Bythopirellula goksoeyrii: one gene and its partner. Each later gene encodes a partner of the first gene's protein in a complex. Links are inferred from orthologs where the notes say so. Each region holds a gene or a part of one and is shown in the gene's direction. Other genes may lie near its edges. The genes, in order: uvrB and Pr1d_RS08980.

What was found.
Region 2: the proteins of uvrB (region 1) and Pr1d_RS08980 are in contact, whole or in part, in a crystal structure (PDB 7EGT), measured with the Thermus thermophilus proteins. The link is inferred for Bythopirellula goksoeyrii from one-to-one orthologs. Residues at the interface, in WP_096411307.1 of Thermus thermophilus: Glu23, Leu25, Arg26, Asp27, Gly28, Glu29, Arg30, Phe31, Arg55, Glu326, Asp327, Phe328, Glu379, Ser382, Gln383, His398, Gly400, Arg401; in WP_096412145.1 of Thermus thermophilus: His654, Arg656, Phe657, Gln666, Asp668, Glu669, Lys680, Arg681, Leu682, Ser683, Lys685, Tyr686, Ala687.

The regions. Positions count from the first base shown.
Region 1 is NZ_CP042913.1:5,019,282-5,034,429, forward strand. What follows is about bases 823-3,746. They hold uvrB (excinuclease ABC subunit UvrB), read left to right. Parts: upstream 823-1,208; coding sequence 1,209-3,284; downstream 3,285-3,746. Other genes in these bases: Pr1d_RS19790 (magnesium chelatase), read left to right, coding at 823-1,062; Pr1d_RS19800 (beta strand repeat-containing protein), read left to right, coding at 3,458-3,746. Also shown: more of Pr1d_RS19790, read left to right, coding at 1-822; more of Pr1d_RS19800, read left to right, coding at 3,747-7,762; Pr1d_RS19805 (hypothetical protein), read left to right, coding at 8,420-8,803; Pr1d_RS19810 (hypothetical protein), read right to left, coding at 8,881-9,216; Pr1d_RS19815 (hypothetical protein), read right to left, coding at 9,272-9,610; Pr1d_RS19825 (transposase), read right to left, coding at 10,187-11,047; Pr1d_RS19830 (PEP-CTERM sorting domain-containing protein), read left to right, coding at 11,976-13,430; Pr1d_RS19835 (endonuclease/exonuclease/phosphatase family protein), read left to right, coding at 13,648-14,634; Pr1d_RS19840 (HEAT repeat domain-containing protein), read right to left, coding at 14,815-15,148. UniProt on the Escherichia coli protein: The UvrABC repair system catalyzes the recognition and processing of DNA lesions. A damage recognition complex composed of 2 UvrA and 2 UvrB subunits scans DNA for abnormalities.
Region 2 is NZ_CP042913.1:2,264,169-2,279,415, forward strand. Bases 9,497-12,519 are described here. They hold Pr1d_RS08980 (ATP-dependent helicase), read left to right. Parts: upstream 9,497-9,857; coding sequence 9,858-12,182; downstream 12,183-12,519. Other genes in these bases: Pr1d_RS08975 (DNA-directed RNA polymerase subunit alpha C-terminal domain-containing protein), read right to left, coding at 9,497-9,604; Pr1d_RS08985 (TrkA C-terminal domain-containing protein), read left to right, coding at 12,294-12,519. Also shown: Pr1d_RS08935 (beta strand repeat-containing protein), read right to left, coding at 1-3,045; Pr1d_RS08940 (peptidylprolyl isomerase), read right to left, coding at 3,380-4,204; Pr1d_RS08945 (formyltetrahydrofolate deformylase), read right to left, coding at 4,397-5,251; Pr1d_RS08950 (ATP-binding protein), read left to right, coding at 5,577-7,076; Pr1d_RS08955 (hypothetical protein), read right to left, coding at 7,358-7,696; Pr1d_RS08960 (hypothetical protein), read left to right, coding at 7,734-7,958; Pr1d_RS08965 (hypothetical protein), read left to right, coding at 7,974-8,234; Pr1d_RS08970 (bestrophin family protein), read left to right, coding at 8,996-9,304; more of Pr1d_RS08975, read right to left, coding at 9,344-9,496; more of Pr1d_RS08985, read left to right, coding at 12,520-13,094; Pr1d_RS08990 (DinB family protein), read left to right, coding at 13,168-13,659; Pr1d_RS08995 (phosphoesterase), read left to right, coding at 13,773-14,393; Pr1d_RS09000 (FG-GAP repeat protein), read left to right, coding at 14,640-15,247. UniProt on the Escherichia coli protein: A helicase with DNA-dependent ATPase activity. Unwinds DNA duplexes with 3'-5' polarity. Translocates on single-stranded DNA with 3'-5' polarity. Initiates unwinding more efficiently from a nicked substrate than double-stranded DNA.

The DNA.
Region 1 (15,148 bases):
CGCTATGCTGAGCGGTTATCCCCCGGCACCAAGTTCGCTGACATTATCGGCGAAATTGACCCAGCTAAACTCGCCTCAGGAATCAGCATGAGTGCCGAGGACGCGTTGCACTTTGGATTAATCCCTCGCATGCATCGCGGCATTTTTGCCATGAACGAATTGCCGGAACTTGATGAGCTCGTGCAAGTTGGGTTGTTCAACATTCTCGAAGAGCGCGATGTGCAGATACGCGGCTATCCGGTGAAGTTTGATATCGATGTGCTTATTCTCTTCAGCGCGAATCCTGCTACCTACAACCGTAGCGGCAAAGTGATCCCCCAACTTAAGGACCGCATCGGTTCGATGATCCAGACACACTATCCACTGGAACGCGAACTCGGGGTGCAGATTTTGGAGCAGGAGGCAGAGGATATGGGGGAAGGCAGAAGTGAGAAGGCGGATGAATACACTCCCTCTTCCCCCCTCCCTCCTCCTCCTTCCGTCATCGTTCCCTACTTCATGAAGGAACTTGTTGAGGAAATCAGTCGTGCTGCCCGCAATTCCAAATATGTCGATCAAGAATCTGGGGTGAGTGCTCGACTTTCAATTGCCAATTATCGCACGATGCTAGCCAGCGCCCGACAACGTGCCGCGATGCTGGGTGAGTCTCCTGCCGTTCCGCGGATAAGCGACCTGGGGCACATCTATGCTTCGTCGCTCGGCAAACTTGAGTTGGACCTTATGGGGACGCATCAAATGAGCGAGAAGCAAGTACTCGACGCCGTACTAGCCGAGGCTATCGCCACAGTATTTAGTGAGTACGTCGACAAGCATGGCTTGGCCGAGATCGCACAGATTTTTTCTCAGGGCGTGAAAATTGAAGTCGGCGACATGCTGCCGTCGTCGCACTATGCAAATCTTCTCAAGCGAGTCCCTCCCGTGTGGGACAAGGCATTTGAGGTGAACGCCAGTGAAAACGAAGCTGTGCGTGCATCCTGCGTTGAATTCGTATTGGCGGGACTCTATTCCACCGACCAGATCAGCCGCAGCCAATCACATGGTCGGATTGTGTACGAAGTGTGATTAGCGATTAGCCATGAAATCCATCCGGCCCCATCGTATCGAGTGGTCGATTGTGCTTTAATGCAGGATTAAGCATTAGGAATTTAGCTCGCCAGTAACGTTACTGATGCTTCTTGGCTAGAACGACCCGGTTGGTATGCCTTCCTATGCAATTTGAACTCGAATCACCATTCAAGCCCGCAGGAGATCAGCCTGCTGCCATACGCCAACTTGTGGCGGGACTTACTTCTGAACAGCGCGAACAAGTGCTCATGGGAGTCACCGGAAGCGGCAAGACCTTCACGATGGCTAATGTCATCCAAGAAGTTCAGCGGCCAGCGCTGGTTCTCTCACACAACAAAACCCTTGCAGCGCAGCTTTATAGTGAGTTCAAGGAATTCTTTCCCCGCAATGCGGTCAGCTACTTTGTCAGCTACTACGACTACTACCAACCCGAAGCCTACATCCCTCAACGGGACATCTACATCGAAAAGGATGCATCGATCAATGAGGAGATCGATCGCATGCGTTTGGCAACGACAAGTTCCCTTGTCAGTCGCCGCGACGTGATCGTTATTGCCAGCGTGTCGTGTATCTATGGATTGGGTTCGCCGGAAGACTACAAGGAGATGATGGTTGGCCTTCAAGTGGGTGGCACGCTCGATCGAGACGATGTGCTTACCAAGCTGATCGATATCCAATACGAGCGCAATGACACGGACCCATCCCGCGGTAAGTTCCGGGTTCGCGGAGACTGTGTGGAGATCTGGCCTTCTTACGAGGAGTTTTCCTACCGTATTGAATTCTGGGGCGATGAGATCGAGCGGCTTTCGATTATTGACCCCACCACTGGAGAAACTATCGACAGCCTCCAAGAGGTGTTCATCTACCCTGCCAAGCATTTCGTGTTGCCGGAGGAGCGGATCCACAATGCCGTGGATAACATTCGTCAAGAACTCCGTGATCGCTTGGAGCTGTTTCGCTCCCAGGGTAAACTGCTTGAAGCCCAGCGACTTAATGCCCGCACACGATTCGATGTCGAGATGATGCTAGAGATGGGCTACTGCCCCGGCGTGGAGAACTATAGCCGCCATTTGAGTGGTCGTGCTGCTGGGGAACCCCCCTTTACTCTTTTCGATTTCTTCCCTGATGATTTCTTGCTTTTCATAGACGAGTCCCACGCCACCGTATCACAAATTGGTGCGATGTATGCTGGCGACCAAAGTCGCAAAACTACGCTTGTCGAGCACGGTTTCCGGCTGCCAAGTGCGATGGACAATCGACCGCTGAAGTTCAATGAGTTTCAAGAGCGGTACAAGGATGTGGTCTATGTCTCCGCCACGCCTGCCAAGTATGAACTTGAACGCACAGGTGGCGAAGTGGTTGAGCAAGTCGTGCGTCCGACGGGACTCTTGGACCCAGAGATCGAGGTGATTCCCGCCCGAGGACAGGTACCGCATTTGCTCGAACAAATCCGCGCTCGTGCCGCGGCCAATGAACGTGTGCTTGTGACCACACTCACCAAGCGAATGGCCGAAGATCTGGCAACCTATTTTTCTGACGAAGGTATCCTCTGCAAGTGGTTACATAGCGAGCTGGATGCCTTTGAGCGAGTTGAACTCCTACGCGACTTACGGCAAGGTCGTTTCGAGGCGCTGGTGGGCATCAATCTTCTACGCGAAGGTTTAGATCTTCCTGAAGTCTCGCTAGTGGCGATATTGGATGCTGACAAGGAGGGCTTCTTGCGAAGCGAAACCTCGCTCATGCAAACAATCGGTCGTGCAGCTCGCAATGTGAACGCCAAGGTAATCCTCTATGGCGATAAAGTGACTAACTCGATGCAAAAAGCAATCGACGAGACCGCGCGACGCCGCAAATTGCAAGAAGCCTACAACATGAAGCACGGCATCACACCAGAAACCGTTCGCAAAGCGATTCACCGTGGCATTGAAGCGACCGCTGCCGCCCACGCCCAGGCGAATGCAGCCGTCGGGAGAACTGAGGAAACGAAGTATATCACCGAAGAATACATTGCCGAGTTGGAAACCGAAATGCTGGCCGCGGCCGATGCGTTGGAATTCGAGCGAGCCGCCGCGATTCGTGACCGCATCGAAAAGATGCAGGATGCTATCGGCGAACCGGTCGACTCGATCAAGGACAAAGCCGAAGGCAAAGGCCACCGAGGGAAGCGCGGCAAGAAAGCAGCGAGCGGAAAAGTGCCTCGGCCGAAACGCGGCGTATAGTAGCGGCCAAAGAGCAGCACGAAACGTACGGTCCGTGATCTGCATTACCCACTCTTCACTCAAGTATTCACTTGTTTGTTTGATAATTTTGGTTGTATTTATAGCCATATTGCATTACATTGCCTTGCGCCCGCTCACTCTCAAGCTATAGCTTCACATCCTGGGAGGTAACGATGAATTCTTCTGTTGGTGCTGGGCGACTCTGCCCGGTCTATTTGTTTGTTCTACTTGCGGCGCACACTATCTGTGGCTGTGCCGCTGTTTACGCTCAGACCACTGCCACCTGGACAGGTGGTGGAGGTGACTCCAACTACAACACGGCAACCAATTGGGACATAGGTCAAGTTCCGATCAATACTCTGACGGACGATTTTGTCGTCGTCATTCCCACGAGCCATACGGTGAACTTCAATGTACCAGGCACAGGGCATGAGGTGTTTCAACTCTCTCTGGCCAGCGGTTCATCACTAAACATCAATCCAGGACGCGCTCTAGAAGTCGTCGATGCTTCTGATATTGCTGGACTTCTCAGCACGGACAACGGAACTTACCTTGGCAATACCTCTGCATCGACCTTGTCGGGAACCTCGCCGCGCATTCTTGCGGAAGGAGGCGGAACTCTGCGGGTGGGTGGAACTTCATTGGTCAACACATCCAACTCCGGCGATCTTGTCGTTTCCCAAGGTCCGGGGTCGTTGGCTGATCTCTCCACGGTATTGTCGGTCAACTCTGATGCTGATTTTGGTGGTTCACCAATTCGCCGTATTCTTGCGGCTGATGGTGGGACGGTCGACCTTTCGAACGTGACAAACATCGTCGGTGGACGCGGGGGCGACAGTCTGCGATTGGAGGTTGTCAACGGCGGTGACTTGCGACTCGACCAACTGCAAACCATTAGTGGCAATCGCAACGTGCGAATCACTAGCGATGGAACCGCAATCAACCTTCCTCTACTGCAAAACATCCATGGAGGGGTTCTATTCGAATTGGCAGGTGGTCAGATTCTTTCTCTACCGCAGCTTGCCACCATCGACGGCACTGGCAGCAGCATGTCAACTCTCTTGCAATCCTCTCCCGGCGGACAGATCAATGCCCCCAACCTCACCGACTTTCAAAACGCGACTCTGGCGATCAACAGCGGTGAGACTGTCTCGACAGGTAATCTAGCCAATATCAATGGTTCGCGACTTTATCTCTCTGGAGGTCAGACGTTTTCCAGTGTCACGGCGAGCTCTTACAGTTCAGCCAGCATGTTTGGCAGCGGCGATTTCTTCCTAGCTGATGGTGTCGGTAGTAATCTTGATCTATCCAGCCTGACGAGTCTCAATTTCGATCAAGACTTCGGCGGCTCGCCGATCTACACGATCGCCGCACGCAATTCTGGCATCGTCGATCTCTCAGAAGTGACGAACATCGTGGGCGCCCGGGGGGGTGACAGTTTGAGACTAGAAGCAACGAGTGGCGGCGACCTGAGGCTCGACAAACTGCAGTCTATCAGCGGCAATCGCAACGTGCGGATTACTAGCGACGGCACTGCCATGAACCTGCCGATGCTTCAAAGCATAGAGGGAGGTGTGTTATTCGAGTTGGCGGGAGGCCAGTCACTCTCTCTGCCTCAGCTTGCCTCGATCGATGGCGCTGGAAGTAGCATCTCGACTCTCCTGCAATCCTCTCCAGGGGGGGAAATCAATGCGCCGAACCTCACCATTTTTCAGAATGCCACTTTGGCCATCGACACCGGAGAGATAGTCACCACAGGCAGCCTGGCCAGTATTGATGGCTCGCGATTTCATATCACCAGTGGCCAATCGTTCTCCAACGTCACGGCAAGTTCCTACAATTCCGCCAGCAATTTTGGAGGGAGTGACTTCTTTTTAGCCAATGGAGTGGGTAGTGAGCTCGATCTCTCCAGCCTGACAAGCCTCAACTTTGATCAAGACTTCGGCGGATCTCCGATCTACACGATCGCCGCTCGCAATTCTGGAGTCGTAGATCTCTCGGAAGTGACCGACATCGTTGGCGCCCGTGGCGGCGATAGTTTACGGTTGGAAGCGTCCGGCGGAGGTGAACTCCGTCTCGGCAAACTACAAACCATCAGTGGCAATCGCAACGTACGAATCACCAGCGACGGCACCGTGATTTCTCTACCTAAACTTGAATCGGTTAATGGCAGCGTGCTGTTTGAACTTGCTGAGAATCAAACGCTCAATCTTCCAGAACTTCAATTTTTCGATGGCGCTGGGAGCAGCTCCAGTGCTGTACTCGAGGCCCCCGATGGAGGAACTATCCATGCACCGAAGCTCACGACCATTCGTCGCAGCCAAATTAACTTGGCTCCAACTCAAACTTTGAACCTGGGTACCCTGACCGACATCAACGGCTCGCGAATCCGCGTCACAGGCGGGCAGAGTTTCTCTGCAGCGGCCTCCTCGTACGACTCCTCGAATTATTTCGGAGGAGGAGACGTCTTCGTAGCCGAAGGACCAGGTAGTACTCTCACTTTGAGTTCCTTGGCGAGTATTGATTTTGATCAAGACTTCGGAGGAGCGCCGGTTTACACGATTGGGGCCAGGGACAACGGCACGGTAGATTTGTCGGGTTTGGCGACCGTAGTCGGTGCCGCGGGAAATGACTTCCTCGAATTTCGAGCCGAAACCAGTGGCAAGATTGATCTTTCTTCACTCAGCACCACTTCGCAAAACACGCGTTTTGTAGCCACCAGCGGTGGCCAACTTTTATTTGGTCAGTTGAACAATTTCGACACCGAACTGTCCGCCACCGACATCGGCTCTGAGTTGGTATTCCAACAAGGAGTTCTCATGGGTGCCAACACCACACTCTCGGTGCAGAATGGTGCGGAAGTACGTGTTGATGGTGCGTACCTCTTCGAACAAACCGACGAAGCAGACGTCGATCTCAACGCCGCAATTGTCCGTTTCGAAGGCATCGGTGGTCAACAGGTCGAAGTCGGCGGCACAGATTCCGGCATCGGAGCCTTCACTAGTGGCAACTTCGGCATGGGCCAAATGAGAATCGGCACGACCACTCAGCGCACCTCCGTCGATCTATTAGACGTAATCGACAACGGCAACCGCGGCGGAGGAGGAGAGTCGGAAGCTCTCTACTTATTTGGCCTCGGTGGACCGACGGGGCTGCGTATCCTCAACAGTTCCGCCTTGGTGCTGAACGGCATCAACGTCTATGCGTGGGATCCAGTGGCCGGTGCCCAGGTGCATCTCAATAGCCTGTTTGGCCCTGGTGATTTGCGGATTCCTTACGACGATGGTTTCCTGCAGTTGGCTCCGCTGGATTTCCAATGGGCAAACAACGCCGGAGGTGATTTTAATCTCGGCGGCAATTGGAGTGATGGTCTGGTCCCCTTGGGAAGCGATTCTGCGATCTGGAATCTCGGCAGCGTTGGTGGATACACGGTCCAGTTCGGCACGAATGTGGCCACTGATAGTGCAATCATAAAGAGTGATCGGGTCACCTATGATCTGAGTGGATTTCAATATAGTCTCGCCGCGCTCAACGCCACGACCGGATTGGTCGTTGGGCAAGATGCCAGCGATAACGCCAATCTGACTATCAGCAATGGCACGGTCCAAACCAAAGACGTGCGAGTTGCCGCCGCCGCTGGATCGCAGGGAACACTAACGATAGGTCCCTCAGGAAGCCTGCAGGTCGACAACGACGTTGTCCTCGGCGGAGGTACTGGCACCTTGCGAGTGATCCCAAACAACCAAGTCACGGTGGCGGGTAATGTAATCATGTCTGGCGACGGTCGCCTGGAAGGGACAGGACTCACGGCCACTCTCGTCGACAACCAGGCAGGCACTGTCGCACCTGGTTTGTCGGCAGGCATCATGACACTCGACGCAAATTACAATCAACTAGCAGCAGGAACTCTCGAAATCGAAATCGGCGGCACAGACAATTCTAATCCGAACGCTCCGCAGTTCGATCAACTTGTCGTTAATGGCGCGGCAGATATTGCAGGAGGACTGGCTGTCTCTCTGATCGATGCTGGTTCTGGACTTTATGTACCCGACGATGGCGATTTGTTTGAAATCGTAAGTGCCACCGGTGAGATGACTTCTTCGCTCTCGAATTTCACGGTACCGACTTTGGTGGACAATAGCTGGCTGCTGAGCCAAATCGACGACTCGCTCTTCTTGCGAGTTGCCGAGCACTTGGCTGATTTTGATAGTGACATGGACGTCGATGGACGCGATTTCCTCATCTGGCAACGCGGCTTTGGTATCACCGTCGGTGCCACCAAGGCCAATGGCGATTCCAACGGCGATGGAGCCGTGGACGCCGCCGACCTGGACAACTGGAAGCTCCAATACGGCTATCAGATCATCGGCTCGCCTCCACCACTGGGGGCGTTTGCCGTGCCAGAACCGACGGGGTTATTACTATTGATGTTAGGCATGTTCGGTTTCACAAGCTTGTCTGGAACGCGATTCCTTTGAGGACTTCGCGCAACACGACGTCATCCTCGCGCCATTAAAACGTATTTGTCGCGTCCATTCCGTGGGAAGGAAAAAAACAAAATACAAAACTATATTCACGCACTCTATAATTCTCGATATTTTTGAGCATTTCGCTCCTAGTTTTTAAAACAAAACTCGCCGGAATCCCGCTTGCTTCCAACAATCAGGAAGCCAAGAACCTATCGACGGATCTCTAGCCATGCGGCTTTCGAACCAGCTAGCATTTGAGCTAGCAAATGCCTCAATCGGAGCGAGAAGGGTTAGGATGTCAATGATCGGCGCAGGTTGAGCTGCGGTAACCATTATCGCGATTCCTGCGGCCAGTTTCTACAAGTATTTTTGTGCCACGTGGGGTGGTGAGTAGGTGAGTGGTTGGGGCTGGAAGAGGCGCTTGGGCACTTGGTCAGGAGAATAGGGAGCATTCTCTGCGTCTCTGTGCCTCTGCGAGAGGAATTATGGCTTCTTTCCCCGCAAAGTTTTCCCAACTTGTTTTTTTGGCAACGACGGGTGCAGTTGCCTCCGAAACTGGCGTCTCGTGCTAATCGACCTCTTGTGTTCCTGCCGACATGAAAAGTGAGGGACCAACCCCGCGGCGAAGGGCCGCCAGCCCCATCACTTTGCGAAAGAACGAATGCCATGAGACAACGAACCCTCATTTTTTCTACCGCTTTTATGGCGATTTCGCTTGCACAAGGGTGGTCGGCTACAGAGGCCATGGCGCAACGCAGCGGCACTTCCGACAGTCCTGCCAGCGAGCAAAACGACTGGTACTACGGCAGCGAAGAACCAGAAGCCGCCAATAGTATCGCCCAGCAAAAGTCTATGTTGCGGGCACAGCAAAGGATGGATCGTTTGGCCTCGCTCCGCTGGTATGGATTTCAACCAGGGCGCCCCACCGCATCGGGCATGCCATTCACCACGATGTACAGCCCAGCCTGGTCCCGCCCAGGTGGCCGCCCGTTCAGTTGGTACACCGGCTCTCCCCAGCCCGTCTACAACTTGGGTTACCGCTATTGGTAACTTAGGAAATGACCAATTTCCAATACACAATGTCCAATAGTGTTATTGGTCATTGCGGCTTGTGCATTGGCGATTGACTATTCCCGCGCCCGACTTCGTACAGCGCGACAAGCGTCTAATAATCGTCCCAAGTGTTTTGGCCTGCGCATCTCACTGGCGGAATGAGTCATCTCTTCGTAGACCAGTTTCGCCTCCAAGACCACCTCAGGCCCCACCTCTTCTGGCGTAAGCTCTGAAAGCATTTTGGAAGCCAGGGCGATGCCTTGCCAATCTTCTGCGGTCGTGGCGTGAAACAAGCGCTCAATCGCATCCAACTGAGCATCAACGATGTCGTTCACGCGGCGACTGTCGACCGCTAGCCGAGAGTGCATTCGTGCAAGATTCGGCAACGAAGGGTAATCAGTCGTGTCCATGAATGCCCAAGGGATAGAGTGGCGAGCCGGATGCGCAAGCTTCCGGAATGGATCGTTACGCCGCCCGTCGCAGCACCGGCATCGCGGGAACACCAACTCGCGCTTGACGAATCACTTGAGGCACGAGTCGTTCAGTGGCGAAGCGGGCGACTGTCTGCAACTCGCTAACTTTAACTTCCGCTGATCTAGCGATGACGATGCGGGCATGGCGAAGAACAATTCTCGAAGCGCGAGCCCGCACATAGCCACGAGCTTCTGCGAAGTTCATGCCTCCCGTGCGACCGACGACCTGCTGACAAACCTCTGGCAATGAGTCCTCGGTAACCTGACGGACCACGGCATCCAGATTGGCACTTGGGCGCAGGCCCAACAATTTCTTGATATTCTCGATCACCGTAGGTCTCCTCGCTATCAGATACGCCACCAGATGCTCGCGCCGAACAGCCTGTTGGCATGTGAACCGCTATCTATTGAATCGAGTCTAGTAAGCTAGTTTCTTCAGCCGAATTGCTATCGCGAAGGGGATTCGCAAGGCCCGGCAGACCTTGGGATACAGCCCAAAACACCAAGCCGTCAAACTCGCTGCACTTGACCGAAATCCCCTGATTGCTTAGTTTTACAGGCGTTGGGAAGGGACAAATTTGAGACCCGTCTCAAGAAACGTGTGAGGATCTACCGATTATTCCTAGCACAGCGATTCGGCAGCAGCCGGAGCGCAAGATATGGCGCCGTGGCCAAGTGGCTAAGGCATCGGATTGCAAATCCGACATCCCCGGTTCGAGTCCGGGCGGCGCCTCTCACTAGAACCCCTTGAAACACTTTGTTTTGAGGGGTTTTTCTTTTGGTAGGTTGGCCGACGCACTCCGCCCCCACGGGGCTTGCCCCCGCGGAGCGCGAGATTCGCAGGCTAGCATGGCCTCATAGCAACCCTTCACAACCCCCGCGGGCTTGTCTCGTGGGTGAAGAAGATTTAACCGTCAGCATCGGCCATAGTCGTATTCCCATGAGATGCTGCGTCAATCCCCCGCCGTATCGCTCGCATGTTGTACTCACTGAAGGTGCCAACGTAGTAGCTATTCTGCCAGATTCTCTTTTGTCCGACCGCATACGCCAAGTTGTTTTGAAACGCGTTGACGATTGTACAGGGGCAGTGTGTGTGATTCCCTCGCAGGGCCACATGCAGATGGTCAGGCATGATCGCAAGTCGTGAAATCGAATGTCCATGCTTGCTCGCGATACCTAGGGTCCAATCTCGCAGCGTCGCTAACCGCCGTTCGTCCACAATGGCAAATCGCTCAGCAGTCCCAAGAACAATGTGCAAATTGTACCAGTACCGACCACGCTTAGTTTCTGAAGGTTGGGAGAGATCGAAATCATTCACCACGGTATACGCATTCATGAGCGATTCAAAATGAACATTGGCAAACTGCGCCTTGCCGACCTGATTTTCGATGTATGCTTTGACGTCGCTGGAAACATTGTCTCCGATGCTACGAACACTCATCTTGCGACTTAACGGCATCTGGAGTCCCGCCTTCCGGATTGCATGGTCGAGGCGTCCTTTGGCTCGTTGGGCTAGAAACTCTGGACTAACTGTTGGTGTCGCGCTAAACAGCAATTGAACTTGCTTCTCCGACCAACGCTGTTCCAGCAATCTTAAGCCGTCCGTTTGCCAAGCTGCCTCCAAATCTGTGAGTAGATCCATGGGCGTCTGAGCGAATTTATCTTTGGAGGGCCAACCAGTCCACGCATACCTGAGTTGGTAGGCCGGGACCACGTTTGTGGCGTCGTACAGCGGTTGAATTGGGCGACGTTCTAGCTGAGTAGTCATTGTGCTGGGAAACGAAAGCTAGGAAATCTGTTTCACCCACGAGACAAGCTCGCGGGGGTCACGCGTGACGATAGATACTTGGGCTAGCGCGGGAATCTATCGCTCCACGGGGGCAAGCCCCGTGGGGACTGGCTAATCGCGATTAGGATACAAATGTACATTATCTTGCCAGTGTGTCAAGAGATATTTCGACGCGTCATTGCGGAACGGCGTGGGCAGCCAAATTCAAGATTTAGACGCTTATGATCCAAGTCGTTCTGCTTGTATGAGTTGCGTCGCTGATTGAGATGGCTGTCACCTTAGCTCCGTTAGATTCGAAATAAGAATCAGCGCAGCTTGTGAGTGATACGTGGGGCGATCATCTCGAAGGGGCAGTCCAAGCGGCGAGTTCTGCCCCCACGGGGCTTGCCCCCGTGAAGTACAAGATTCGCAGGCTAGCACCAGGTAACAACCACTCTTCCGGGCCCCTATGAGCTTGGCTCATGGGTGAAGAAGATTCAACCGTCAGCGCTACTCCCATGAAAATTGGGATAGGTTATAGAAGCGTCGCGTCGTAGAGCGGTTGAATTGGACAACGTATTAAATGGGTGGCCATTGTGGGAAACGAAAGCTAAGAAATCTGCTTCACCCACGAGACAAGCTCGCAGGGGTCGCCCGTGGCGTTAGATGCTGGGACTAGCCTACGAATCTATCGCTCCACGGGGGCAAGCCCCGTGGGAGCGGGTTTCCCTTTAGCTCCCTTGAAACACTTTGTTTTGAGGGGTTTTTCTTTTGTTCTTCGCAAGTAAGCGTGCCCTAGAGGTGCAAGGAATGACCTGCTTGCTATAATTGAGAAGCCTCTTCTCGCTTGTTGCGCTCGCTCTACGGTTCCTAGTGAGGAGAGTTTTTCTGCCCACCCACCGCTAGCTTTCCAGCCAAGTCCGACACCGTGAATCGAATCAAATTCTCTCTGTGGGTGTGTACGCTGCTTTGCACCCCGCCACTCTCTGTGAATCCTCTCTTCGCCGCCATTGTTCCTATGGGGAATGTGGAACCGGATATTTCCACTTGGACAAGCAGTGTTTCTGGATATATCGGTCGCACTAGTGACGGAAGTGTTTTAGTTGATGGAGGAAGCACGCTACGTTCCAGTGGTGGCTACTTAGGTTACGACACTGGAGTTACAGGCATCGCGACAATAACTGGAATAGGAACCAAGTGGAATAATTCTGGTTTGCTAGTTGGAGTAGCCGGAACGGGGATAGTCAACGTTGAATCCGGTGCTGAATTAGATGGCCGAACTGTGATACTTGGAAATGATCAAGGATCATCTGGCACGCTTAATATCACCGGAGATGATACGGGCCTTAACACAAGCACCCTTTTCTCTATCGGTGCAGGGGGAACGGGCACTTTCACCATTCAAGATGGTGCAGAGGCCACCACGACAGCAACTACAAGAATCGGTCATTTTGAAGGGTCCCTGGGAATTTTCACGATCAGTGGTTTTGGTTCTAGTTGGACCAGCGAAGGTGCTCTCGTTGTCGGTACACAGGGAAATGGAACAGTAATCGTAGAAGCAGGAGGCTCGCTTGTTAAGAAGCGCACAAGCGCGGCAGTCGGTTCCCAACCTGGATCGACTGGCTCGGTGATCGTGTCAGGAATTGGGACGCAGTGGAATTCCACCCAAGCTGGGACATCGGTTGGAATTGAAGGGACAGGAAGTCTACTAGTTTCAGACGGTGCACTTTTCGCAGATTCTACGTTGCGTACAGGATACATAGAAGGTGGCATAGGTAGAGTGACGGTATCCGGAACCGGATCACATATCATGTGCCGGGCAGTTTATGCGGGGTTATCGGGCGATGCCGTTGTGAAGATTACTAATGGAGGGCTCATGAGTGTTAGAGAAGTGCTTACCGTCGATAACGATTTAGACGGCGACAGCTTCATCAACATGGCCGCCGGTGGCATGCTTGCTCTAATGGGAGAAGCAGATACTTCATTGACAGACTTTCTAGAGCTGGTCGATGGCACGGATGCGATCCGCTACTGGGATTCCAACCTATTTGATTGGGCTCCCCTCACTGCAGCCACGAATGGGATTGATTACACTCTCACGTATCTCACTGAAGGTGACCTCACAGGCTATACGTTGCTGACCGTGGGACAAGTCGGTGATCTGGAGGGCGACTACGACGCCGATGGCGATGTCGACGGGGCAGATTTTCTTGCCTGGCAGCGTGATCCGAGCCTGGGCAGCCTTGCTGATTGGCATGCCAATTATGGGGCGGGTTCTCCGCTAATAGCGAACTCCAGCGCCGTGCCTGAGCCAGCCACTGCGGTGCTCATGTTGTTGCTAGCACACCTTGCCATGCTGGCGCGCCGAAAGCGGCAATTCTAGTTGCTGTCTTTTCAGGTTGGGATCAATCTTCATTGGTTGCCTAGTCGCGGCAGATTCGATTGCATTCGCTGCTCTTTGCACGTATGAATACACCCGCTAGACTACCCGCCCTTTGTCTCTACTTTTCAGGTGCTCATGGAAGGGCTCCCTCTTGGTCAAACGCCGGAAAAAGCGCACGTCCTCCCTGCGGAAACTCTTCTACTTACTAGCAACCCTCGTGACAGGCTCCGGCGTTGGAGGCTGGGCATTGCCGGGTCTGCCGGTTCTGGGGCCCTCAGTCAAAGAGGCCCTGCACAAGTTTCAGGGCGGTGGCAACGATGTCCTGCCAAGCGGGCACACCTCTCAGGTTGATGCAAACGCTGCCGCGTATCAGAGCTACGGACAGACTGCTGCGCAACCACGGGATTCGATCATCATTGGCAGTTTTAATATCCAAGTCTTCGGGACCTCCAAGATGAAGAAGAAGGAGGTAATGGAAGTCCTGGCGACGGTTGCTCGCTCTTTCGACGTCTTGGCAATTCAAGAAATCAGAACTCAAGACGATCACTTCATGGATCAGTTCATGCAATTGATCAATGCCCAGGGAGCCCACTATACCTACGTGATCGGGCCTCGACTGGGACGCAGCTCCAGCACAGAGCAATATGCCTTCATCTTCAACCCGGAGCGAATTGAAGTTCGACCCGGATCGGTCGCAACGATGGTCGATACCCAGGACTTGTTGCACCGAGAACCGCTCATTGCTCATTTCCGAGTCAGGGGCGTGCCTCCCTCGGCGGCCTATAGCTTCTGGTTGGTCAACATTCACACCGATCCGGACGAGGTCTCGACCGAACTGGATGTCTTAGCCGAAGTTTTTCAAGTCGTTCAACAGCATGGCGAAGACGACGTGATTCTGTTAGGAGACCTGAATGCCAGTGAAACGCAACTTCGCTCGCTCGGCCAATTGCCGGGGATCCGCTATGCCATTTCTGGCGTCCCGACCAACACTCGGGGAAACAAGACCTACGACAATCTGATCTTCGATTCACGAACAACGACCGAGTATACCGGTCAAAGTGGTGTCTGGAACTTAATAACGAGTTTTGGACTTACTCAAGAACAGGCGCTCCAAGTCTCCGACCATTTCCCCGTGTGGGCTGTCTTTTCAAGCTACGAAGGAGGGAACTCCCAAATGGCAGCGCGTCCGGTGTATTCTCAGTGAAAGAATGGCGGGTGACTGGGAGTTCATCACTTCTGTCATTTCGAGGTTTTGTAGGACGGCCACTCCTGGCCGTCGCTCACCGCGATTGAGAAAGGCAGACGGGCAGGAGTGCCCGACCTACGATGTCTTGAACTCGCAATGTCGAATTTATTTCTGAGTCATCACTTAGTTGACAGGCAACTAGGCACGAATCTTTGCCATGGAATCGCCAGCCAGAGACGACAATCGTGGATCGTCTTCCGCTGAAATCTTTTCGAGCGTCTCCAATGCTGCGATTGCCGGTGGTCCAATCTTTCCAAGCGCCCAGACAGCCCGCTGACGCACGGGGAGTTGGGGATGCTCAGCGGCAGCGGTGATGAGCTCGCCGATCGCGGGTGCAGCATCGGCCTCTAGTCTCCCCAGGAGCGTCGCTGCCCAGTAGGGTGAATCTAAAGAGGGTCGCTGGAGGATAGCAGCCAGTGGGGTCAGCATTTCGGCTGCTGGGGGTCCCAAGTCTTCAAGCGCTGCAGTAACG
Region 2 (15,247 bases), 2.7 Mb from region 1 along the record:
GTCGTTGGCACCCGTGTTGAAGGTCAAATCGCCGGTCACATTCACCGTGCCACCCGTGTTGTCGGCGATTCGCATGCCCATGGCATTGTCCGTGGTATCGCTGTTGTAGGTGATGACTCCACCGGTGCGGTTGACTACTTCCAGAGAGCGTCCTGCACCATTGGCCGTCACTTCGGTATCTACTGTGATATCGTTGGTCCCTCCGTCGACGAACACACCTCGTCCCGTGGTCGTGATCGAACCCGGATCGCTCGTATCAGCACCCACAACAACATCGCCTGTTCCTGTCAAATCGACGAGGGAAACGCTATCTTCTGTGCCGGCAGTGACGGTCACTTTATCAACGGAGATCCCTGCCGCATCGACCTCGACGTCGTTCATGCTGAGTGCCGCACCGCTTACGGTACTGATTTCCGTATCTCCCGTAATCGCAACCGTGCCTTTGTTCTGAGCGACATATCCGCTACCTGTGCCAGTCGCAGCCAATGTCATCCCATTGATCGTCGTGGTCGAGCCGTCATTATTATTTATGAAGACTGCATCTCCGGAACCGGAGGTCGAAGCATCGAGATCGTTGAAGATGTTCGTGCCTCCAGTGTTTTGCTCGACATTGACAGCATTGCCATCGACCGCCGAGGCAACCAGATCCGAGGCCGTAATCGTGCCATCCGAATTGTTGTTGATGTCGAGGCCGTTGGCAGTGCCAGAGGTCGTAATCTGCACACCAGCCAAGGAAACGGCATCCGTTGCTTCGTCCTGATTCATGATTTCCATACCGACACCCGCATTGGCCGAGTTGTCGATCGTGACATTATTGACGGCTACGTTGGCCACATTGTCGATACTGATGCCCGTACCATCAGACCGGATCACGCCACCATCGCCGGGGTCCGTGCCGCCACCGATCGTGACCAAGCCGGTGCCTTCGAGATTTGCCAACCTGACACCTTCGTTGGTAGCTCCATCCGTGTTGACCGTATCAAACGTGATTCCACCGGTCCCGACATCCATCCCGTCGATGTCGATCGCTGTTCCTGTGCCAGTGGCTGTTACGGCATTGGTTCCATTGGCACTTGTGACGATTAGCGTTCCATCATTGGCGGCCAGGAAGCCTGTGCCATCCACAGAATTGATGAGCAGATCAGCGAATTGGTAGGTGACGTCTTCGTCGGTACCGTCGATATCGACACCATTGCCTGTGCCAGAGGCATTCACGGTCAGCAAACCGTCAAACCGAATCGTTGACGGCGTCGCTGCGTCGGCATTGTTGTTCATGATCGTGAGCGCATTGACATCGGCATCAGTGGTGAGATTGAGCTCGTTAGAAAAGGCGATGTTGGCATCTGTGTTGTCATGAATGAATACACCTGTTCCGCCAGTGGTGGTAATCATTCCGCCGTAGGCAATTATGCCCCCGGTGCGATTTTCGATCTCTAAAGCGCGGCCCACGGAGGTTGTTATAATCGGATTCAGGTTCATCCCATCTGTGCCACCGTTGATATAGAATGCCGTAACACCGGCATCATCGATCGTGACCGTGTTTTCAACTACAGCAGTCCCCGTGATATCGGTGAATGAGATACCCATACCAGTCGGTGTGTCGATATCGAGATTCGCCAATTGGGGAGCGTTCACTGCATTAGCTACGATGGCATTCGTGCCACCCACGATATTGAAGTTATTGATCTGATTGTCGTTTGCCAGCGTGAAGACGTCGCCCACGCCATTGATAATCGGCGCAGGAGCACTTCCAGCACCTGGAGAGGTTTCTGGCAAGACAAGCGTGCCTACTTCCACACTGTCGACGGTATGGGTGACCATGTCGCCATCTTGATTCACGCCTTCGCCGAGAACTTTGACATTATCAAGTGCCGTGAAATTCCCGCTAAGTACCGAGTTGGAATGCACGTAGACGTACGAGCCTTCCGATTGGGCACCAGGTCCGCCAGGACCAGGGCCTTGGGCTTCGGCGAGAGTGGTATAAGGATTCTCGATTGTACCATCTCCTCCCAGAGCCGCATTGCTATCGACGTGGATGAAGTTGAACAACTCGTCTGTATCAGCGTCGGTCAAAGCATCGCCTGCTCCACGGGTTGAGACCGATGACGTCGTCGCGATAAAGTCGTTGCGCCAGACCGGTTCGCGGAACCGATCTGCCAGAATTCCACAAGGCGCATTGCCACTGTGGGTACGTCCAACGAACCAGGTAATTCCAAACATCACATTCGTGTCGTAGATGTCGTCCTCGGTCACTTGCAAGCTGAGCGCCAGGTCAGGCAGTGCATAACCTCGCACTCCAGCGCGCACGCCAGTAGCATCGGTACCGCCACTGCCAAGATAGTACACGCCCATCAGTGCCCACGCGTCGAGGTTGCCCACTCGCTTGGCCGCCTCTGCATCAACAACCGAATAGGCAGTATCAGTAACGACCGATTCGATTCCAGAATAGAGTTCGTTCCCTTGGAAGATGGGTGCGTCGAAATCAATGAGTTTGGCGTCCCCCGTCTGAGTGCGACTCAGTGGGAAAGTACCGTTCAAACGCAAGTCGTATGCTTCGCCTAAGGACTCAAGCCCGAATCCAAGCGCCGTGAAAAAGTTGTCTGCATCCGTGCTTTGGCCATCTGTCCAGAAACTCATACCCAAGATACGTTCTGGATCGAAGGTGCTGTTGAAATCGACCATCTCACGATAGCCAACACCCAAATTGAAACCACCGCCAAAATCCTCGCTGAGAGTTCCAGCTGCATCGACGAACCAGACCGCGTTGTCCAAAGGGAACACGGGCATTGTGCCCAGCCTGACGACTCCCGTCTCGGTACCATAGCCTTGAGTATGGTAGTCAAAGCGCAGGGGAGTCCCCAAGGAACGGTTGAGGTAGCTTCCGGAACTGGTGTAGCTGACCGGAGTCACGGCCCCAGCTCCTGCGGAGGCTCCATCAGCCGGCATGACCTGCGCAGAGAGACTGCCGCTGGAACTGCATATTGAGAGCAGTATGACGACGTGTGCAAACCAGTTACTCAGCAAGAGGCGAGTTGTAATCCTCATGCAATGCTTCTCCTGTCAGGCTCGATCGCGACTTCTCTGTGTGCAGTTCTCAGCGCGCATATCTGATGCGGAGAAGTGTTTCAATACTTCTCGCAGCCCATGTGCGCGTACTGTGCCCCACGAGGTATCACCCATCGAGACAATAATCATGCGAAGATAAGTTGGTAGTAGAAGAGATTCACGCCTCGGACGATTCGAGGCGGGTGGAATCGTAGAAAGTGGCCCTTAGCGCCGCAATAGCAGTTATTGCCGCTCCCAGAAATTTTTCCCGGCGCATGAAAAACGCCCAGGGATTGCAATCCCTGGGCGTTCAACGGTGAAATCGAGAGCCGATTTAAGCGGTGCGCTTGCGATTTCGCAGCGCTAGCATCATCATTGCGCCCGCTGCTAGCAGTAAAGTGTTAGGTTCTGGCACTGCGAGGTCTGTAGCAGTCGAAGCCGCCGGGCCACCACTACTCGAACTTGCCGCTGAGGAATTCGCAGCTGGTGAACTAGAAGCAATAATCGCCTCCGGAGTCGGGACAACAAATGCCCGTTCGATGATTACCAGATGGTTATCTTGCAGCACAGGAATATTGATAGCCCCGAGATTGCCGCCACTTGGATCGAGGTTCTGCTGAGGAAGCGCCATGATTAGATTGACGGTTTCCATATTCACAATTTCAGCAAAAGGGACGAATCCTGAGTCATCCAGGAAGTCGTTGGTATCATTGAGATTAATGAAAAAGCTGCTCGTCCCCGAATTAGGATTCGTGGGATTACCACTCAATGCCAGAGAAACGGTTCCTCGCGTGTTGGAGAGACCTCCGAGATCAAAATCGACCTGGCCATCGCCATCTTCGTCTACGATTACCGGATCAAAGGTTGGCACCGAGGGGAACTCATTGAAACTTTCCGGAAGCGACAAAGTATTTGCCTGAAAGCCACCCATTTGCAATACAAAATTGGTTGCAGCACGGTTGATCACGGTCGTGTCATAACGTCCCGCATTTACGTAAGCAAGGATGTTGTCCACGTTCCCTTGCAGGAACGGATTTCCCGTTGGGTTGAGTCTCATATCAAACGTACCAACGTTCGTATCAAAACGAATCGTCTGGGCCGAAAGATTTGTGGTGGCAAATAGACCGAGGGCAAGAGCCCAAGCTAGGTGTCGAATCATGGGGGGTTTCACCAGGGTGAGGAAAGAGGTCTCTCGATTGTTCCGATACCTCCACCCTATTCACGACTACAGAAAACGTCAAGAAAATTGCCGCTTCTGAATGAGCCGGGCCGTCCCCGGCCCCGGTCTTTTCCGACATCTGGCACAAACAGAAATATCCAAATTGGTCGGGGCCGGCCCAGCTCTCCTTATTCATGAATTCGCTACAATCCGATTGAAATGCAGTCGCACCTCTCCGGCGACCACCCGTCTGACACCTTCCACGAGACACGCCGGTTCATTTTCTTCCTGGCCGCGGCGGACAATTTCGTCAATCGACGTCCCAGGCGACACACTGAAAGTCGATTGGTTGATAATCTGATTCCCCGCATCCAGTTCCGGAATGATGAAGTGGCATGTCGCCCCGTAGGTGAGCATCCGCACGGCGTAGGCATCGTGATAAGGTCGCATTCCTGGAAAGCTCGGAAGCAAGCCATGGTGCAAATTGATAATCCGCCCGCCGGCATACTTCCATACGCTGGCAGGTGGCAAAATCCGCATATACCTAGCTAGCACCACGTAGTCGATGTTCTGCTCGTCGCAGATTGAGACCAGACGCTCGTCGTCGGCATTGCCCTGGTCGTCTCCGATGGTGAACCATGGCACGTCAAACTCTTCTGCCAAGGACCGACAGGCCTGACGATTGCTAATCATCACCGCCGCTTCGGCATTAATTAGCCCGTTATGAATTGCTGTCAATACTGCCCGAGGCGTTTCGGTGCGATAGGTTGCGCAGATTGCTAGCCGAGGCTTACGACCGACAATATCCGGCGACCAGGTACGAATAGAAAGACCGGTACGGTCACTAATATCTGCTGCCGCCGCGTGGAGTTCGTCCGCTCGTCCAGGGGCCAATTCAACCCGCGTGAGCATCGAGAAGAGCGATTCTTCGTCGTGATCGAACATCTGGATTTCCGAGATGTTTGCTCCCAATTCCGTCACGCAGTGGACGATGGGGTCGGCCAAGCCACGATGATCTGGCCCAACGGCGGTGATGATGTATTGCATAGGAAAGCGTCACTAATTGATATCACTAGTTTATTGAGACGGGGTTAACTCAGCATAATTCATCGTCGTTGGCATGTCAGCGGGGAAACACAAAGTAGGAGGCACCCTCTGTGTGCAGTTTGGAATCAAGCTACATCACAGGGAATGTGACTGCTAGTTTAACCGCTACAACTTGGACAATCCTCATCCAAATAATTTGCGATCCCTCATTCTAAGACCTAACCTTTCATGGGTTTTTTCCCTACCGCTACTGCGGACATCGCCCCCGTTGTCCACTGTCAGTACTAGCAGTACCCCGCCGTTCCCACCTACCCCACAATTGCACATGAACACTCCCGCAGAAACTCTCGATATGGCTTCCTCCGATGAGTCGCACTCAGACCCTTCCAGCAACAATCTCGAAGCACTGCTGGATCGCATCAACCGGCTTGCGAGTGGCGAGGAAGCGGTTGAAGCGCAACCTGAACAACGAGCTGTAACTGAGCAATCTCAGGTCGCTCCAGAGAGACCACGCCCCATCGTTGTTCCTCCGGTCCACAATTTCGAAGATGCAGGCAGAGAGCGCAAAGAGTGGTGTCCTCCGGAGCCCAAAACACTAGCTCAAGCAGGGATCAGCGAAGGCCAACTCGAACACTTGGCCATTAAATGCCTGGGGGCATGTGGGGACTGCTCAGGTCACGAACTCGCCGAACACCACACGGTTCCCTTCCGTTTGATCGAACCTGTCCTGGCGACGTTGAAGCAAGCTCAGTTGGTCGCTTACCGCGGATCGGCTCCGATGAACGATTATGTTTATCAGCTTACCGAAATGGGCCGGGAGCAGGCGAAAAAGCTGACCGAGTATTGTAGCTATTTCGGCGCCGCGCCTGTTCCCCTCGAACACTACATCGAAAGTGTCGCCGAGCAGACACTCACCAAAGTTCACCCAACCAGAGGGGATCTGGAACGTGCCTTCTCCGATTTGCTTGTGAATCAGAACATGCTCAGACGCTTGGGACCTGCGGTGAACTCCGGACGTGGCTTGTTCCTGTTTGGATTTCCAGGCAACGGAAAAACAAGTATTGCTGAGCGGGTCACAAAGGCCTTCGGTGACACTGTCTGGATTCCGCGCGCGATTGGCATCGATGGCGAAGTCATGCGGGTTTTCGATCCAGCGCTTCACGAAGAGATACCGTTAGAAATGGCTGCGGGCCCCTTGCACGCCCGGGAGATCGATAAACGTTGGGTTCGCATCCGTCGGCCAACGATCGTCGTCGGTGGCGAATTGACTATGGATGCACTGGAAGTCAGTCCTGGAACCGGCAACAATGTCAGTGAAGCACCACTACAACTCAAAAGCAATTGTGGCACATTGGTCATCGACGACTTCGGACGTCAAAGAATGACGACCGACGTGCTTTTGAATCGCTGGATCGTGCCACTGGAAAAGCGGTACGACTTCCTGCGACTTGTGAATGGCAAGAAGATTCAAGTTCCCTTCGATCAGTTGATTATTTTCTCGACGAACCTCGAGCCAAAAGACCTAGTCGATGACGCCTTCCTTCGCCGTATTCCGTACAAAATCGAAGTGCCAGATCCAAGCGAAGAGGAATTCCGCCAGCTGTTCAAGATCATGGCACCGATTCTGGGAATGGAATACAACCAGGACTCGGTGGACTACTTGATCGCTACGCACTACCATCCCATCAATCGGCCGTTCCGCTGTTGCCAGCCTCGCGACCTACTTTTGCAGATCCGCAATTACTGCAACTATCTGGATACCATGCCCACCATGTGCCGCGAGTATTTCGACTACGCCGTCGAAAACTACTTCGCCGTCATGTAGGTGACGCTCAGCTTAGTGCGCCTGTCATTCCGAAGGAGCCTTGGCGACTGAGGAATCCAGGTTGACCCATCACAGGTACTCTATATGTGATGGTGTTGCTATCCAGATCCCTCTGGTCGCGGAACTCCCGTCGGGATGACGAGACGCAAGAAAACCCTCGCCAGTCGATTAACTGGCGAGGGTCTTTCACTCTCAATAATAGCCGTCGCCGGAAGGCGAGGGTCATAAGCCTCGGATCAACCATCGCCTGCCGGCGACGGCTACCAAGGACTCATCTGCCACTATTTGGCAGGGACCGAGTGCCAACCAGCAGCGTCGATTTCTGCTTGGCTACGCTTGGTCGTTGTGGTACTGATATTGTCTGTCGTCACAGGCTTGCTATAGACGGCCGTCCAGACATCAACGCTCGGCGAGCGATTGATGGGTTTGGCTCGATTCGAATTATTCTGGGCTGTTCGATCTTGAGGATTAAACAGCTTTGGAGCTTCGAAGTACGTACTCGATTCTGATGGCCCTGGATCGTTCTGAGGAACAACGTCATCACTTGCAGGATCACTTGCAGGAGGATAGTCCGAACGCAGCGGAGCGGCCTCCTGAGGGGTCAGAGCTGGGGCAGACATCTGCGAGGAACTCGATGAACTGCTCGGTGTGGAGTAAGTGATCGAGCTACCACTTCCAGAACAGCTTGAGCAGGCAGGCTCAGCAAAAGTTGCTTGTGAGACGCTCGACGCACATGAAGAACAAGGGGCACAACTCGAACAAGCAGAGCAAGGGGCAGGGGCGCTACAGGCTGAACAACTGCTAGTAACTACCGGACTCCCCACAATCACCGGACGCATCAGTACCTGGCGTTGGCCAAGGGGAGCAAATGCCGTCACGTGATTCACAGAGGTTACTGTGGGAGCGAATCCCGCCGTCTGGACAGGTGCAAATCCTACCGTCATGGGGATAGCCGTGGACGCAGTTGGCGCAAACCCAACCGTGGTTGGGGCAAAAGCGGTCGTCACAGTCGTGGGAGCAGAAAACCCCCAACGTCGCATTCGCCAATTATCAAGCATCCTGCCTGGATACCATCTGTTGTCAGGCGTAAAAGTCACTACGGTTGGCTGTACCACTGGTGAAAAAGCCACCACAGGGGTTGGGCATGTGCTGCATTGAGCTTTGACTGTACTCTTCTCCAGAAGAGTCAGTGCCATGAGACACAAACAAATAGCCGCGGGCTTCAAATAGCGTTTCATCTTAATCTCACAAAAAGAGGTATGGGGGATCATTGGCCCCTATCTAATGGTTTAAACTCCAGGACCCTTGGTTGGCAAGGATTTTTTACCTTTGTTCCTCAATTTGGCGAGGAATTTAAGTTAGCGTGACTTTGCGACCTGGGATAAGTTGGCCGGAGGAGTAGCTTTTTTGGTTGCCAGTGGTGCTATCACACTTGCTGACTTTCAAAATAGTTAAACAACTCTAACCCATAGTTAGCTCACAGGCAGTAATAATTGATGAGTGTTGAGAAGATGCAACTCTATGTCGAAAAAGTTCACCCTGCAAATCGCGAATGATGCAATTTCTCTACGAAATTGGTCCCTGGTTCGTTCAAACGATTTTATTGACTGCCAGCAGAAGACATTCGAGTAGCTGAGGGCATGTGGCAGGAATACGAAATCTACGTGAATGGTAACAATAGTTTATTACCTGCCCTGAATGTTCGACATCTGCTGATTTGCTGGTTGTTGCCTACCCCCATGCGTTGCGACAACATTTTCGCGAAGAGGCGTACATCGAGCCGCTGCCCGGGTATGATGGAGAACAGCTTCCAGGCTCGCATTTTGCCTGGATACCTAGCTGGTCAGATCCATAATTCCATAATTTGCTCAACCTTTGGAATCGCGCGGGTGCGCTGAAAGATACCGTGTGGATACTGGATGTCCATGCACGTGAATAATTGGAAGTCTGCGGTGATCAAGTCCACGCCTCTTGCTTCTTCCTATCGATCTCTACTGCGCTGGAGCACGGTGGCCTTTGTTCTATTCTCACCCTGGACGGTGACTCTCGACCATGGGATCTCTGCCCTGCCAATCCTACTCCTGGCAATTGGTTTCCTGCTCCCCATGGAAGTCACCGCCGAGGTCATCGAAGAGCCATTCGGCAAAGAAGCCGATGATCTGCCACTAGATAGAATCTGCGACACAATCGCGGCTTTCGTCGAAGAAACTCTCGGCAGCGCTACCTAAGTATTAGAAACGCAAGCACCTGACCTTGGCTTGCAAAGCCTAGCGCGGCATTTGCGGCCGATGAAACCCAATCTGGGCTAGCGCGTTGTAAACCTCGTCGAGTGTCTTCTCGCCAAAGTTGGAGATGCTTAGCAAGTCTTCGCGGGTGCAGTGCAGCAAGTCGTCGACCGTGAAGACTCCTTTTTCTTCGAGGCAGTTGGTCGTGCGGACGGCAAGGCCGATTTCGGCGGTGCTCATCTCAAGGCGATCCTTCATGCCCTGGTTGGCAAGTTCAGCTTGATTCAGTGGAATGCGGGTCATCGAGGGGTCCCTCCCTGGGGGTGTGATGTCTAGTGAAAGGTTGCCACATCTCCGGGCAACCGGATACTCCTTATGGCCGGAAGTATAGCAACAAGTAGCTACTCAATACCAGAAAAAATTCGCTTGAGGGGAAAAATTCTCGACTTCACATTCAGATGCTGTCATTGGCGCACACGAGCCGCGCGGCATAGGATGGAATGATTGCTGGCTTTCGCCGACGGCTAGCAAATTCGTTTCCGGCGAAAGGTAACATGTGGACCCACTCTTCGAAGCACTGAATCCTGCCCAATGCGACGCCGTGAGGCATGTCGACGGACCGATGCTCGTACTCGCTGGGCCTGGCAGTGGCAAGACCCGGGTCGTGACCCATCGCATTGCCCACCTGCTACGGGAGGGGATCCCCGCCTCTCAGATGCTGGCTCTCACGTTTACCAACAAGGCAGCCGATGAGATGCATCAGCGGGTCGAGGAACTGGCACCCGGCCAGCGCGTTTGGGTCAGCACCTTCCATCGCTTTGGGGCTCGGCTGCTCAGGCACTACTCAGACCTAGTCGGTCTGACCCCAAATTTCACGATCTACGACACCACTGACGCCAAGCAAACCCTTGCCAGGGTCATCGATGTGGCCAAGATCAATACGCTCCACTATACCCCGGAGCGGATCGCTCATGCTATCAGCGACGCAAAGAACAAGCTAATCACGGCCGACAAATTCGAACCGCGCCCTGGGAGCCCACTGAGCCAAATTGTTGCCGAGGTCTACCCCGCCTACCAAAAGAGACTAATCGCTTCGTCCGCAGTCGACTTCGACGACCTGCTGCTCCACGTCGCTCAGCTGTTATTTCAAAGTCCCGAGGTCCGCGCTGAGCTGGATGAGCGATTTCGTTATCTGCTGGTGGACGAGTATCAGGACACCAACCATGTGCAATACGTCATGCTCCGTGCCCTCTCGGTCGACTACCCCAATCTGGCAGTGACAGGCGACCCCGACCAATCAATCTATGGGTGGCGTGGAGCCGACATCAAGAACATCCTGCAATTTGAGACGGACTTTCCCCAAGTAAAAGTCGTCCGGCTAGAACAAAACTACCGCAGCACGAAGCGGATTCTGCGCGTAGCCGATGACCTAATTCGCCACAATCTGCGTCGCAAACAGAAGTCGCTCTTCACCGACAACGACGAAGGCACTTCCGTTCGCCTGGTGGAATACGCAAGCCAGGACGCCGAAGCCGCTGGCATCGCCAAGCGAATTGCCGAAGCGATTGAATCAGGTCAGCGTCGCGCTTGCGACTTCGCTATCCTCTACCGAGTGAATGCCTTATCGCGTGCCTTGGAGCGGGGATTACGCGAGGCGGGCGTTCCCTACCAGATCATCCGTGGCCAAGAGTTCTACGGGCGCAAAGAAATCAAAGACGTGCTGGCTTACTGCCAGCTCATCAACAATCCTCGCGACGACCAGGCTGTGCTGCGCACGATCAACACCCCGACCCGCGGCATTGGCCGCAAGACGGTCGATCTCTTGAGCGACCATGCCTACCGCCAAGGGATATCGCTGCTGGACGCGGCCCGCGAGGCTGCCACAATTCCAGATCTTGCCGCCCGTTCTGCGAAGAAGGTTGCCGTTTATGTGGCGCTGATGGAACGCCTCTGTGGTTTAGCCGATAGTGACGTGGAGGAGATCCTCGGCACGGTGCTGGAAGAATCAGGCTATCGGGGGTCTTTGAGCGAAAGCGACAGTGAGGAGGACCTCAATCGCCTGGCGAACATCGAGGAACTCTTGACCGATGCCCGCCAATTTGACGAAAAAAATCCCGGTGGTGGGCAGTTAGAGACTTATCTAGAAAATGCCTGGCTCGTGAACGAGACCGACGACTGGGAGAGCGAAACGGACAAGGTCACCCTGATGACGCTCCACGCGGCCAAGGGTTTGGAGTTTCCAGTGGTGTTTATCGTGGCGGTCGAACATGGCCTGTTGCCGCATGAACGCAGTACCAGCGACGAAGCCCAGATGGAGGAGGAACGCCGACTTGCATTTGTGGGTATTACGCGAGCCGAAGACGAACTCCAACTCAGCTTTGCCGTCGAGCGAGACTTTCGTGGCCAGCGTCGTCACACGGTCCCCAGTTCGTTTTTGATGGAGATACCTCGCGAAGCCTTGCATCTGGAGACTTCTGTGGACCAGATGGAGGATTGGAACGACGAATCCTGGCTCGACGAGGAGCATGATTATTTAGACGTCGACCAATCAGAAGACACCGACGATGTTTCCTTCGATTTCGGCGCGGCAGCCAAACCAGCACAAAAAGAGTTAACTCAAAAATCACCGAACTGGCCGATGGTGGCTGGGCAAATTACGACCGCGGCAGCACTGGCTGGAGAGGTACAAGCCTCTGAGTCGCGGGTTTCGCCCGACGCGTTTTTCCAGGGGATGACTGTGGTCCATCCAGATCATGGCGTCGGCAAGATCGTCGCACTTTCTGGCTCCGGCAAGAACCGCCGAGCGACAGTCCGTTTCGTGACGGTCGGCGAGAAACGCTACATCCTTGCTCACAGCCCGCTGAGGCCAGCAGGGAAGTAGTATTTATTGCACTCCTCTTTGATGCCCGTTTGTGTGGGAATGACGCGATGTGGATTACCACGTTATACTCATCCTCTGAGCAAAGTTCTCTGCCCTCATAGGAGCAATCATTTGACCCAGTTAGTTGGTGTATTCTCTGTTCTCGTTGCCCTGACCTTGTCGCTGATGGTTACGCGTGTCGCCGCCCTAGCGCTCATGTTTACAGGCCTGTCGCGGGAAGCGGCTAAGTTCCAAGCTCGGTCTGCATTCACCGGAGTGGGATATACTACCGTCGAGGCGGAGAATACCGTCAATCATCCTGTTCGCCGTCAAATAATCATGTTGCTCATGCTGTTGGGTAACATCGGCGTGGCGACGGTCATTGCCACGATCATGGTATCTGTTGGTGGAGCCATTGGTACAAGTTGGCATCAACAGCTGCTTGCTCTGGCAGCCTTAACTGGAGGGTTGATTTTACTTTGGTTTTTCTTCTCCAGTCGCTGGGTCGAGCGACATATGAACCGCATCATTGCCTGGGCGTTAAAGACGTTTACCGATCTCGATGTCCGCGACTACGTGGCCCTCTTGGAGCTTTCGGGTGGCTACGCGGTGAGCGAAATGATCGTCGAGCCGCAAGACTGGCTAGCCAATAAGCCGCTGATGGAACTGCGTCTGTCGGACGAGGGAATCCTCATTCTGGGAATTCGGTCTCCCGAAGGAAAATTTCATGGTACGCCACGAGGCGATGACAGCATCCAAGTCGGTGACACCTTGATCGTTTACGGCAATATCGAGGACATTGAACAACTTGATCGCCGCAGAGCAGGGGGCCGGGGCGACCGCGAACACCGCGAAGCTGTCGAAGAGCAGGAAGAATTAGAACAGGAAGATGCCGAGTGGCGCGAAAAAGAAGAAAGTCTACAAAACGAATAGCCTCGACTCTACGGGTCGCTGGAATCAGAATCATTCGAAACGAAGTGTCAACTGAAACCCAACTGGAAACAAAATGAACGATTATTTCCGACAAGTCTATGCCTTCAATCTTGGCTACTGCGAAGCCCTGCTTAAGGACATTCCTGAGGCAGAGATGCGCGCCCAGCCGTCGCCAGGAATTAATCCACCGGCGTGGCTTCTGGGACATCTGGCCATCTGTACCGACTTCGCTCTTGAACTGATGGGAGGGATGAAGCAACTTCCAGAAAAATGGCACAAAGAATTTGGTCCCCAATCGCTGCCACTTTCGAAGGAGTTTCCGTACCCCACGAAAGACGAACTTTGGCACGCCTATTCAGCCGGACATGCCGCCGTGACTGCACTCAGCACCGAGGTCCCCACCGACATGTTGGAGCGTCCCAACCCGCTTCCCTTTGAGTTTCTCAAAAAAATGCTGCCAACGACCGGCGATTTAATCGCCCATCTGATGAGCACGCACGAGGCATCTCACTTGGGGCATCTCTCAAATTGGCGGCGCCAGATGGGCCATCCACCGCTCTTTTAGTAGAGCGATTGAACTTTTCCCAAGCGGGCCCCTACATTTTTTCTATTACATCTCATACACTCGTTTTCAAAGCTAACTCATGTCCGGATTCATCAAACCCGAAGGGATTCACCATGCCGACCGTTGCCGAGGAACGAGTTCTTGTCCTGCCTACTAGCGAATTTCATGAGCTGGGACATTTTCAGGGGTTCTCTCCAGATCTGAATACCTATTTGCCAGCGCTTCTCGAGAGTCAGAACTTGAGCTATCGGCCCCGCAGTGAGATGGAACAGGACCCCAGTTTCAAGCAACTGATCCCCTACATGGTCTTTCGTTACACCGATGATGATGGAGTGCCCTGTTTGTTCCAATACACCCGCGGGGGAGGGCAGGGCGAGAAACGGCTTCACGCCAAACGAAGCGTGGGCATTGGCGGACATATCTCGACCGACGATGCCGATGCCGGCAGCATCGCCGACGTCTACCGTGTCGGCATGCAACGCGAACTAGCCGAGGAAGTCGCCCTCGAAACCGCTTACACCGAAGAATGCGTCGGCCTGATCAACGACGACGAAACCCCCGTCGGCGAAGTACATCTCGGGGTCGTACATCTGTTCGACTTGGCCGAGCCACTCGTCCAACCCCGCGAGACAGAGATTCTCAACGCCGGATTCCGGCCCATCGCCGAATTGCTCAACGAACTGGACGAATTCGAATCATGGTCGCAAATCGTGGTGCGGGCATTGTTTGGTTGAGTACTTGTCGTTCCGCAAGGAGCAACACGACCTAAGTGATCGGGGTATACCCATCGCTTGCACCCCATGCCTTCTGGTTTTTATTGCCAGTTACTTCCAGGACCAGAGGACACAGTCGTTTTGTATTCCGTTCTCACCAGTTATAATGAATGACTCGCCAGATCGGGAGTAGTTTCCAGGCTATACGCCTTGGAAAACCCAGGCTTGGTTATCTTGCCCCACCTCAACTGTTGGAACGAGTGGCTAATGCGAAGACTCATCATCTGTTGGTTCGCCCTCCTGCTAGTTGGAGTCGAACCATGTGTCTTTTCACCGAAGTGCTTGGCTAGTCAACTATCGTTTCCAATGGAGAAGATCCTGCCACCTTCGCCGGTAGGGAGCGGGCTTTTCGGGGGCGAGGTCGCCTTGCAGGGGCAGCAACTTATCGTTTCCGAAAAGCGACTCGGTATTTACGGAGGGAGTGCCGACGTGTTCCACCTGTCTCCTGCTGGAGCGAATTTTCAGGCAACACTTATTGCCCCCAGCTTCACGGCGGACTTCGGAATCGGCGTGGCCATCAGCTATGGCAATACTTCTACTCCCTCTCGGGCCATCGTCGCAGGGAGAGACGCCGCATATGTCTTCACTGAGGGTTCATCAGGCTGGGAGAATCAACCTACTGGGCAACTCAGTTGGGGTGGTGGACTCGTTGCGATCGATGGCAACGTGGCAGTGGGGCATGGAGCCCCTGGCACCGGGACGATGGTCGTCCACGAATTTACTGAGACGTTAGCCAATCAGTGGAAGCCAATAGCTACTCTGGTGGGTGGCAATGAAGGCTTTGGCGGTGGAGCTGTTTTACAGAATGGCACCGC